Linked DNA regions of Immundisolibacter sp.. The protein of the gene in region 1 interacts with the protein of each later gene in a pairwise test. Links are inferred from orthologs where the notes say so. Each region holds a gene or a part of one and is shown on either strand. Other genes may lie near its edges.

What was found. The genes of interacting proteins can lie anywhere in the genome.
Region 2: the proteins of H5U26_RS02275 (region 1) and ndk interact in binary tests that used the Escherichia coli proteins (3 or more experiments, as listed by UniProt). The link is inferred for Immundisolibacter sp. from one-to-one orthologs.

What each region holds. Positions count from the first base shown.
Region 1 is NZ_JACIZD010000001.1:469,522-475,664, reverse strand. What follows is about bases 2,892-5,716. They hold H5U26_RS02275 (5-formyltetrahydrofolate cyclo-ligase), read right to left. Parts: upstream 4,711-5,716; coding sequence 4,072-4,710; downstream 2,892-4,071. Other genes in these bases: pepP (Xaa-Pro aminopeptidase), read left to right, coding at 5,584-5,716; H5U26_RS02260 (hypothetical protein), read right to left, coding at 5,214-5,426; zapA (cell division protein ZapA), read right to left, coding at 4,900-5,217; metK (methionine adenosyltransferase), read right to left, coding at 2,892-3,999. In the rest of the region: preprotein translocase subunit SecA, read right to left, coding at 1-1,364; H5U26_RS02290 (M23 family metallopeptidase), read right to left, coding at 1,375-2,304; H5U26_RS02285 (DciA family protein), read left to right, coding at 2,367-2,831; more of metK, read right to left, coding at 2,839-2,891; more of pepP, read left to right, coding at 5,717-6,143. UniProt on the Escherichia coli protein: Involved in the removal of 5-formyltetrahydrofolate.
Region 2 is NZ_JACIZD010000008.1:58,605-63,530, forward strand. The notes cover bases 403-3,276. They hold ndk (nucleoside-diphosphate kinase), read right to left. Parts: upstream 2,119-3,276; coding sequence 1,687-2,118; downstream 403-1,686. Other genes in these bases: pilW (type IV pilus biogenesis/stability protein PilW), read right to left, coding at 403-574; rlmN (23S rRNA (adenine(2503)-C(2))-methyltransferase RlmN), read right to left, coding at 580-1,674; arsC (arsenate reductase (glutaredoxin)), read left to right, coding at 3,005-3,276. Also shown: more of pilW, read right to left, coding at 1-402; more of arsC, read left to right, coding at 3,277-3,427; arsenical resistance protein ArsH, read left to right, coding at 3,420-4,142; H5U26_RS10435 (DEAD/DEAH box helicase), read right to left, coding at 4,578-4,926. UniProt on the Escherichia coli protein: Major role in the synthesis of nucleoside triphosphates other than ATP. The ATP gamma phosphate is transferred to the NDP beta phosphate via a ping-pong mechanism, using a phosphorylated active-site intermediate.

The sequences.
Region 1 (6,143 bases):
GTCTCGATGGAGGCGGTGCCGACCAGTACCGGCTGGCCGCGGCTGTGACAGTCGGTGATGTCGGCCAGCACGGCGTCGTACTTCTCCTCCACCGTCAGGAACACCTGGTCGCCATGATCCTTGCGCACCATCGGCCGGTGCGTGGGAATGACCACCACTTCCAGGCCGTAGATCGAGTGCAGCTCGAAGGCTTCCGTGTCGGCGGTGCCGGTCATGCCCGACAGCTTGTCGTAGAGGCGGAAATAGTTCTGGAAGGTGATGGTGGCCAGGGTCTGGTTTTCCTGCTTGACCGGCACCTTCTCCTTGGCCTCGATCGCCTGATGCAGGCCCTCGGACCAGCGCCGGCCGGGCATCAGCCGCCCGGTGAACTCGTCCACGATGATCACTTCGCCGTTGTTGACCACGTAATGCACGTCGCGCTGGAACAGCGCGTGGGCGCGCAGCGCGGCGTTCAGGTGATGCATCAGGGTGATATTGGCGGCGTCGTACAGGCTCTCGCCCTCGCCCAGCAGGCCGGCCTTGGCCAGCAGCTGCTCGGCGTGCTCGTGACCGGCATCGGTCAGCAGCACCTGACGGGTTTTCTCGTCGACGTGGTAGTCGCCCGGGCCGTCCGGTTCGGTCTGGCGCGTCAGGCGCGGAATCAGCGCGTTGACCTTGGCGTACAGCTCGGTGCTGCCCTCGGACGGGCCGGAGATGATCAGCGGCGTGCGCGCCTCGTCGATGAGGATCGAGTCCACTTCGTCGATGATGCCGTAGCTTCTGCGCTGCACACGGTCGGCAGCCGTGAAGGCCATGTTGTCGCGCAGGTAGTCGAAGCCGAACTCGTTGTTGGTGCCGTAGGTGATGTCGGCCGCGTAGGCGGCCTGACGCGCCGCCTGGTCCAGGTTCGACACGATGATGCCGGTGGTCAGGCCCAGGAACTCGTACACCCGGCCCATCCAGGCGCCATCACGGCGCGCCAGGTAGTCGTTCACCGTCACCACGTGCACGCCCTTGCCGGCCAGCGCGTTCAGGTAGGCCGGCAGCGTGGCGACCAGGGTCTTGCCCTCGCCGGTGCGCATCTCGGCGATCTTGCCCTCGTGCAGCACCATGCCGCCGACCAGCTGCACGTCGAAATGGCGCATGCCCAGCACCCGGCCGGCCGCCTCGCGCACCAGGGCGAAGGCTTCCGGCAGCAGCTGGTCCAGCGTTTCGCCGTTGGCGTGGCGCTGCTTGAGGGTATCGGTCCATTGCCGAAGCTCAGCGTCGGTCAGCGCTTCGAACTGCGGCGCCAGCGCATTGATGCGCCCGACGGACTTGAAATAGCGCTTCACTTCGCGCTGGTTGCGGCTGCCGACGATGCGCCGCACTAGGGACTGGAGCATGTGGCCGGCCTCAGCGGGTGGCCGTGCGCAGCGGCTCGCCGGCCGCCAGCGCACCCAAATAATCGGCCGGATCCATGAGTCGACCGCCGCGCAGCACCTCGAGGTGCACATGCGAGCCGGTGGCGTGGCCGGTGCGGCCGACGCGGGCGATGAGCTGACTGCGTTTCACTGTCTGACCTTTGGTAACCAGATTGGCCTGATTGTGGGCATACCGGGTGCGGAAACCGTTGCCGTGATCGATCTCGACGACGTTGCCGTAGCCGCTTTCCCAGCCGCTGCCGACCACCACGCCGGCCGCCATGGCCTGGATGGGTGCGCCCTGCGGGGCACGAAAATCGATGCCGGGGTGAAACTCCCGCCGGCCGCTGAACGGGTCGCTGCGGCTGCCGAAGTACGACGACAGCTGCGCGCCCGGCACCGGCGAGGGCAGCTGCGGGCCGCGCTCGACGAGGCCGGCGCCGATGACCCGGTCGAGCACCGAAAATTGCGCCGCGCGGCGGTCGATCTGGCGCGACAAACCGTCCAGCTCAGCCACGAAATCGACCACCGCGAAGGGCTGCTCGCCGGCCGGACCGCTGGTCAGCGGGGCGTCGAAATCGAAGGCATCCGGCGCCAGCCGGGCCGCTTCGCTTACGCGCTGGCCGACGGCCTCCAGCTGCGTCAGGCGGCCCTGCAGTTCACCCAGTCGGCTGGCGAGGGCCTGCGCCTGGGCGCGTGCGCTGAGCAGCGTGTCGTCCAGCCGCGAGCGCTGCGCGCGCAGCTCGTGGCGAACGGCCTTGCGGTCGCGCAGCGCTTCGGCCAGCGGCAGGCTCGCGCCCAGCGCAAAACTGCCGGCCAGGGCGCCCAGCACCAGGCCGCCGAGCGCCAGCAGGGTAGGTCCGTGCAGACTGAGGCTGCGCTGGCCGCCGGTGCGGAGCCAGTGAATATGCAGGCTGATCATCGCGGAACACTATAATCCGGGCGGTCGCCAAGCCATGGGAGGCCGGACCGGGGGCAGGCATTATGGGTTCCCAGCAACACCTTCACAAGCTGCTGGCGGCTGCCGGCGGACCGCTTGCGCAGCTGCTGCATGCGAGCGAGGAACACGCCAGACTGCTGGCGCAGCTGCGGCAGCGCCTGCCGGCAGACCTCGCCGCCGCGCTGCGCAGCGCGGCCCTGGACCGCGGCCGTCTGCGTCTGGGCGTCAGCGGCAGCGCCTGGGCGACGCGCCTGCGTTTCATGGCGCCGCAGCTGTGCCGGCAGCTGGCCGACTGGCCCTACGGCCCGGTCGACGCGGTGCAGGTGCACGTGGCCACGGCCACCGGCGCGGCACCATCCGCTGCGCCGCCGCTGCCGGTACCGCTCAGCACCGCCAGCCGGGAACACCTCGAAACAGTGGCCAAAACCACTGCCGATCCGCGACTGGCGGCAGCGCTGCGCGCGCTCGCCAGCAGCAATGTGCAGCCGGCCGGCAGCGCCGAGCTCTGACCGACCCTCAGTTGGCCGCGGCGCGCAAGGCGTCGGCGCGGTCGGTGCGCTCCCAGGTGAAATCTGCCTCGTCGCGGCCGAAGTGACCATACGAGGCGGTGGCGCGATAGATCGGCCGCTTCAGGTCCAGCATGCGCAGGATGCCGGCCGGGCGCAGGTCGAAGTGCTCGCGCACCAGCCGCGTCAGGGTGACGTTGCTGACCTGGCCGGTGCCAAAGGTATCGACCATGATCGAGGTCGGTTCGGCCACGCCGATGGCGTACGACACCTGCACCTCGCAGCGCTCGGCAAGACCCGCGGCGACGATGTTCTTGGCCACGTAGCGGGCGGCGTAGGCGGCGGAACGGTCGACCTTGGACGGATCCTTGCCGGAGAACGCGCCGCCGCCGTGGCGGGCCATGCCGCCGTAGGTGTCGACGATGATCTTGCGCCCGGTAAGACCCGCATCGCCCATCGGCCCGCCGATCTCGAAGCATCCAGTCGGGTTGACGTGGATGGTCGGCTGATCGGCCAGCCAGTCGCCCAGCACCGGCTTGATGATCTGCTCGATCACCGCCTCGCGGATATCCGACTGCTCGATGCCGGGCGCGTGCTGGGTGGACAGCACCACGGTGTCGATGTGCACCGGGCGGCCACCCTCGTACAGGAAGCTGACCTGGCTCTTGGCGTCCGGGCGCAGCCACGGCAGCGTACCGTTCTTGCGCAGCTCGGCCTGGCGGCGCACCAGCCGGTGCGCGTAGGTGATCGGCGCCGGCATCAGCACGTCGGTCTCGCGGCAGGCGTAGCCGAACATCAGGCCCTGGTCACCGGCGCCCATGTCTTCCGGATCGGGCCGGTCGACGCCCTGGTTGATGTGTTTCGACTGCTTGCCCAGCGCGTTGATGACCGCGCAGGTCTCCCAGTCGAAGCCCATGTCCGAGCTGGTGTAGCCGATGTCCTTGATCACGCCGCGGATGATTTCCTCGGTCTCGATGAAGACGCCCTTCTTGACCTTGATCTCGCCCGCCACCAAGGCCAGGCCGGTCTTGGTCAGGGTCTCGCAGGCCACGCGGGCGTCCGGATCCTGCGCCAGGTAGGCGTCCAGGATGGCGTCCGAAATCTGGTCGCAGATCTTGTCGGGATGGCCTTCGGACACCGACTCCGAAGTGAACAGGTAGCTGTCGGACATGAATTGATCCCCGGCTGACGGATGAGTGATGGGACCTCGCGGGCCGGCATTAGAGCATGGCGCCCGGGCGCCTCAAAGCGGCCTGAAGGAATGGCGGTGGCGCTCGGTGATCACGGCGTCCAGCGGCACGTCCCAGGGCCGTCGCGGCAGGCCCGCAACGCGCTGGCGGTCGAAGGCAACACCGACCAGGCGCGGCCGGCGCCAGCAAGCCAGGCGCACGAAGGCGAAGCTGCGGTCGTAGTAGCCACCGCCCATGCCCAGGCGATTGCCGGCCATGTCGAAAGCCACCAGCGGCACCAGCACCAGGTCCAGCATGCGCGGCGCCAGCCAGGCCCGGCGCGGGGCGACCGGCTCGGCGATGCCGAAGCGGTTGCGGCGCAGCGGCGCCCCCGGCCACCAGCGCGCGAAATACAGATGCCCATCCCGCTGCGGGCAAAGCACCGGCAGGTAGCAGGCCTTGCCGGCCGCGAAGGCGCGCGCCAGAGCGGGCAGCGGATCGATCTCGCCATCGGCCGGCCAGTAGCCGGCCACGCGCGATGCGCGCTGAAACGCCGGCAGGGTCGACAATTTTCGGGCAACGGCAGCACTGGCCAAGCGGCGCGCGGATCGGCCGATCTGCCGGCGCCCGGCGCGCAGGCTGCGGCGCAGGGCGGGCAGGTTGGCCGGCGGCGCCGGGGCGCCGAGGGCCGGGAAATCAGCGGGTTCCACCACTTGTGCCGTTGCGGTTCGTCACTCTTGAACCTGATGGTTCAAGGTGGAAGCAGGGGCCGGCCATCAGGCTTCCCGCTACCAGGGCGGTCCTGCACACAGGCCGGCGAACAGCTTCCAAAGCTTGCGCTTTGTGGTTCAAGAAAATGATTGATCCACTCACGAACACCGCAGTGGAACCCGTGCCAATGATTACCCGGAATGGGGCGTCGGCTCAAGTGTGCCGAGGGCGGCGGTCAGGCGCGCCGCGAGCGCGCCCAGCCGTTCGATGGCGGCCGCTTGATCCCGGCGGGCGCCGCGTTCCTGCAGCAGCTCGTTGACCACGTTCAGGGCCACCAGCACCAGCAGGCGGTCGTTGCCGACCACCCGCCCGCCGCGGCGCAGCTCCCGCAGCCGCTCGTTTAGGTAATCAGCGCTGGCGAGCACCGCGTCGCGCTGTTCGCCGGATGCGGCGATCACGTACTCGCGCTCGAGCACGCGCACCGCCACGCCCCCGCTGTCCCTGCTCATGGCTGCTCCATGTTCTTCAGGCGCGCGATCATGGTCTCGACCCGGCTGCGCGCGGCGTTGGCCTTGTCCATCAGATCGGCGCGCTCGGCAAGCAGCTGCTGATGCCGGGCGCGCATGGCCCGGTACTCCAGCACGAAGCCCTCGACCCGCTGCACAGCGGCCTGCAGGCATTCTTCCAGTGCCGCCAGCGCCTCGTCCTGCTGTGCCATGGTCTGTGCTCCCGGGATGCCCGACGTGGACGGGGGCCGGCTATGATCTACCAAGCCGGCCGCAAAATGCCGTACCGGATATTTTCCGGCCAGCACGGCCGGGCTGCACGCGCACCGGACCCGCCCGCACCGCCATCAACCAGCCGCCAGCCACGCCATGTCCCCCAAAGAATTCGCCGCCCGCCGCCGCGCCCTGATGCAGCAGATGGACGGCGGCATCGCCATCGTCCCGACCAATCCGCACCACCTGCGCAACCGCGACACGGAGTTTCCGTTTCGCCCGGACAGCGATTTTCAGTACCTGACCGGCTTTGCCGAGCCCGAGGCGGTGGCGGTGCTGATCCCGGGCCGGCCACAGGGTGAGTACATCCTGTTCTGCCGCGAGCGCGACCCGGCCAAGGAGACCTGGACCGGCCGCCGCGCCGGACCGGAAGGTGCACGCGAGCACTTCGGCGCCGACGATGCGTTCCCGATCGCCGATCTGGACGACATCATGCCCGGCCTGCTGGAGAACCGCGGCAAGGTGTTCTACAGCCTGGGCGCGCACAGCGAGTTCGACCAGCGCGTGCTCGGCTGGGTCAACAGCCTGCGCAGCAAGAGCCGCGCGGGTGTGCACGTGCCCAGCGAGTTCGCGGACCTGGGTCATCTGCTGCACGACCTGCGCCTGTTCAAGAGCGCGGCCGAGATGAAGGTGATGCGCCGTGCGGCCGACATTTC
Region 2 (4,926 bases), on another replicon or contig:
CCAGCTGCACGGCGGTCGCCAGGTCGATCTGGGCACGTTCGCCGTCGCCGTGGCGTAGCGCGCACTCGGCGGCGTTGGTATAGGCCAGGGCCGGGGTCTGGTAAAGCGGGTTCGCAATGGCGCAGCGAAACTGCGCGTCCGCTTCGCGCGCCTTGCCCTGACCGCACAGGTATACCCCGTAGTTGTTGCGGATTTCGGGGTCGCTGGGCGACAAGGCCAGCGCGCGCTGGTAATGCTCCTCGGCCACCTGCGGTTTGCCCAGCCGCAGCTGCAGCAAGGCCATGGCGGCATGCGCGCTGGCGTTGCGCGGGTTCAGCTGCAGGCTCTGCTCCAGCTCCCGCAGCGCCACATCGAGCGCCCCCTCCTGCAGGTAACCTGCGCCCAGCGCCATGCGCAGCTCGGACAGGCGCTCGTTCTTGCTCAGCTTGCGCTCCGGATCGCTGGCAACACGGCTGCAGGTGTCCATGTCGATCGCCAGTTCACCGCCGGACGCGTCCCGCAGCGCCGGATCGCGCGTGCTGGCGCAACCGGCCAGGACCAGGGCGGCGATCGAGACTGCGACCTGCCTGGGCATCGGACTCAGACCACCACAGGCACGTGCGTGCTGCGCCGCTGGCGCGGCAGCACCTTGCCCGCAAGCTGACCACAGGCGCCGTCGATGCCGTCGCCGCGGGTCTTACGGACCGTGGCGACCAGGCCGTGACGCAGCACCTCGTCGCGGAATTTCGCGACCGCCTCCGGGGGCGAGGTCTCGTAGGGCAGGCCGGCGACCGGGTTGTACGGAATCAGGTTGACCTTGGCCGGCACGCGCGCGAGCAGCTTGGCCAATGCCTTGGCCTGCGCCGGGTGGTCGTTGACGCCGGCCAGCAGCGTGTACTCGAAGGTGACGCGGCGGCGATCGTCCCCGGCCACGTAACGGCGGCAGGCGTCCAGCAGTTCGGCGATCGGGTAGCGCCGGTTCAGCGGCACCAGTTCGTCACGCAGCGCGTCGTCCGGCGCATGCAGCGACACGGCCAGCGCCACCGGGCATTCCTCGCGCAGGCGGTCGATCATCGGCACCACGCCGGCGGTGCTGACCGTAACGCGCCGCTTGGACAGACCGTAGGCCAGGTCGTCCAGCAGCACGCGGATGGCGGCCACCACGTTGTCGAAGTTCAGCAGCGGCTCGCCCATGCCCATGAACACGACGTTGGTGATGGGCTTCTCACGCACCGGGTGCGGCGGCAGCAGCCGGCTGGCGGTCCACATCTGGCCCAGGATCTCGCCCGTGCTCAGGTTGCGGTTGAAGCCCTGCTGGGCGGTCTGGCAGAAGCTGCAGTTGAGCTGGCAGCCGACCTGCGAGGACACGCACAGCGTGCCGCGGCGCGTCTCGGGGATGTACACCGTCTCGATGGCACTGCCGCCGGGCAGGCGCAGCAGCCATTTGCGGGTGCCGTCCGCCGCCTGCTGGTCGGCAGTGACTTCAGGCACCCGAATTTCGGTTTCCTGCGCCAGCCGTTCGCGCAGCGCCTTGCTCAAATTGGTCATGGCCGCGAAATCGTCGCAGCCACGCGCATGCAGCCACTGCAGCAGCTGATCGGCCCGAAACGGCTTCTCGCCCAGCTGCGTCAGCAAACCGGCCAGACCCGGGCGATCCAGGTCCAGCAGGTTGGGTTTGGTGCAGGTCGCGTCCAAGACGTCCGGGGCTTAGCGCGTGCGCGGGCAGATTTGCCCGGGCTCGAAGAAATAGGCGATCTCGGTCGCGGCATTCTCGACGCTGTCGGAACCGTGAACGGCGTTTTCTTCGATGTTGCTGGCAAAGTCGGCGCGAATGGTGCCCGGCGCGGCCTTGGCCGGATCGGTGGCACCCATCAGCTCGCGGTGTCTGGCAACCGCGTTGTCGCCCTCCAGCACCTGGATCATTACCGGGCCGGTGGTCATGAAGGCGACCAGGTCCTTGAAGAACGGCCGCTCGCGATGCACGGCGTAGAAGCCCTCGGCACGCTCGCGGCTCAGATGCTCCATGCGGGCGGCGATGATCTTCAGGCCGGCCTGCTCGAAACGGGAATAGATGGCGCCAATGACGTTCTTGGCGACGGCATCGGGCTTGATGATGGACAGGGTGCGTTCAGTGGCCATGGTGTGATTCAGGATGGGGTAGACGGGAGATTTCAAGGGCGGCGAATTCTAACAGCTTGTCGGTGCCCCGCCCGGACGCGTTGACCCTCCGCCGAGCCGCGCTGTATAGTTCGCGCCCCGCGCAACGGTGCGGGCCAGGCGAAATCTCGGGGTATGGCGCAGTCTGGTAGCGCGCCAGCTTTGGGTGCTGGATGTCGGGAGTTCGAATCTCTCTACCCCGACCAGTTCGTCGCGGCAGGATTGGGGCAGGTTTCGGGTTCGCTGCGCCCGTAGCTCAGCCAGGACAGAGCAACGGCCTTCTAAGCCGTCGGTCGCAGGTTCGAATCCTGCCGGGCGCGCCATGTCGCCACAGGTTTATGGTGAGCGTAGCTCAGTCGGTAGAGCCCCGGATTGTGATTCCGGTGGTCGTGGGTTCGATCCCCATCGCTCACCCCAGTTTGATGCCAGTTTGATGTTTGATGTTTGAGTTTCGGGCCGCTAGCTCAGTTGGTAGAGCAGCTGACTCTTAATCAGCGGGTCGTAGGTTCGAGCCCTACGCGGCCCACCATTAAGAACAAGGGGTTAGGCTCACGCCTGACCCCTTTTTTGTTGGGTTTTTCGTGCTGCGGTGGCCTCCGCGGTGAACCTGCCCAGCTTCTTCATGGGCCGGCTGATCCAGGCCGACTATCCGCGCACCACCGCCATCGCCTTCACTGCCGCGGGCAACAACTTCGAGCAGGCCATCGCCGTGGCCGTCGCCTCGTTCGGCCTGGCCTCGCCGGTCGCCTTCACCACGGTGATCGGGCCGTGCCGGTGCTCATCCTGCTGGTGCAGCTTGCCTTGCGGCTGGGCCGCCGGTGGCGGCTCAGCGGCGCGCCTTCCCCTGCCACCCCATCGAGGCCGTGACATGAGCCAGATCACCATCTACCACAACCCCGCCTGTGGCACCTCGCGCAACGTGCTGGCCCTGATCCGCAACAGCGGCGAGGAGCCCACGATCATCGAGTATCTGAAGACGCCACCCGACCGTGAAACGCTGCACCGCCTGATCGCCGCGATGGGCATACCGGTGCGCGCGCTGCTGCGCGCGAAAGGCACGCCCTACGCCGAACTCGGCCTCGATGATCCGAAATGGAGCGACGAGCAATTGATCGACTTCATGCTTGAACACCCCATCCTCATCAACCGGCCCATCGTCGTCACGCCGCTGGGCACACGGCTGTGCCGACCTTCGGAAACCGTGCTGGACATTCTTCCCCAGCCCCAGCGTGGCGCATTCAACAAGGAAGACGGCGAAGCCGTCGTCGATGCGGGAGGCCGCCGTGTCTGAGTCCAGCATCGACCTGCCCAATATCGACAGCGCGCTGTTCCAGCAACCCGATGCCCAGCGGCTGCTGGCACCCCGGCGCGCCACGCACGCGCCGCGCTTCCTGCTGCTCTACGGCTCGCTGCGCGAACGCTCATACAGCCGCCTGGCTGCCGAAGAAGCGGCGCGCATCCTGCGGGCGCTCGGCGGCGAGACGCGTATGTTCAACCCCTCGGGCCTGCCGCTGGTGGACGATGCCCCCGCCGATCACCCGAAGGTCAGGGAACTGCACGAGCTGGTGCAATGGGCCGAAGGCTTGGTGTGGAGTTCGCCCGAGCGCCACGGCGCGATGACCGGCCTGATGAAGACGCAGATCGACTGGATTCCGCTATCCATCGGCGTAGTGCGCCCCACCCAAGGCAAGACGCTGGCGGTCATGCAGGTCTCGGGTGGCTCACAGTCCTTCAACGCGGTCAACCAGATGCGCCTGTTGGGCCGCTGGATGCGGATGCTGACGATCCCTAACCAGTCCTCGGTTGCCAAGGCATACCAAGAGTTCGACGAGGCCGGGCGCATGAAGCCCTCGCCCTACTACGACCGCATCGTGGATGTGATGGAAGAACTGATGAAGTTCACGCTGCTCACCCGCGACGTGGCGCCGTATTTGGTGGATCGCTACAGCGAGCGCAAGGAAAGTGCCGAGGCTTTGGCGCAACGGATGCGGCAAGACGCCCTTTGACCAAGCGCTGGGGAACCACTGATCAATCCCTCGCCGCCGAAGGCATGACCGAAGGAAAGGCACGATGCCCCAACGCATCGATCGCGCAGGCGATTGAAATGGCGTGAGTCTCTAGCGGGCGCCCCGCGAAAGACGTTCTCGAAAAGCCTCCCGGAAAACGCCGCCCGGCGCCCTGCCCGGCCGGCAGCTCGGTGCGCCAGTCCAAGGCAAGGGGAGCGATTCCAGCGAAGGGTCCTGTGAGCGCCGGTGGGATCATCAGGACATGACCGTGACGCTCAAGACTCCGGGGCTCCTGAATCTGGTCTCAGGCGCCTGTGCGGATTGGAAAGGACCGGCGCCGCCAAAATCGATGGCTGCAAGCTGCCGATCCTGTCAGCCATCGGACAACTGTAGAGCCCGGCTATGCCAGGCGATCAGCGCGCGCCGTATGCGCCGCTATCGAGCCGGCCCATCCCCCGGCTTGCGCTTGGGGTAGCCGGTCTTGGCCTTCGGCTTGAAGGCCTTGTCGCCGGCCGGCCGCGGCTTGAACGGTCGCGGGGCGCCTTCCGCTGCCGGGCCGCGCGACGGGCGCGGACTCTTGTAGGGATTGGCAATCGGCGCGCCGTCGGCGACGCGGCTGATGGCCAGCGGCTGGCCGGCCACGCGGGTGCGCTTCAGGATCGCCATCAGGTCTTTCGGCAAGCCTTGCGGCAGGTCGACCGTGCTGTGGTGGTCGTAGATTTCGATGCGGCCGATGAACTTGCTGTCGAGGCCGATCTCGTTGGCGATGGCGCCGACCAGGTTC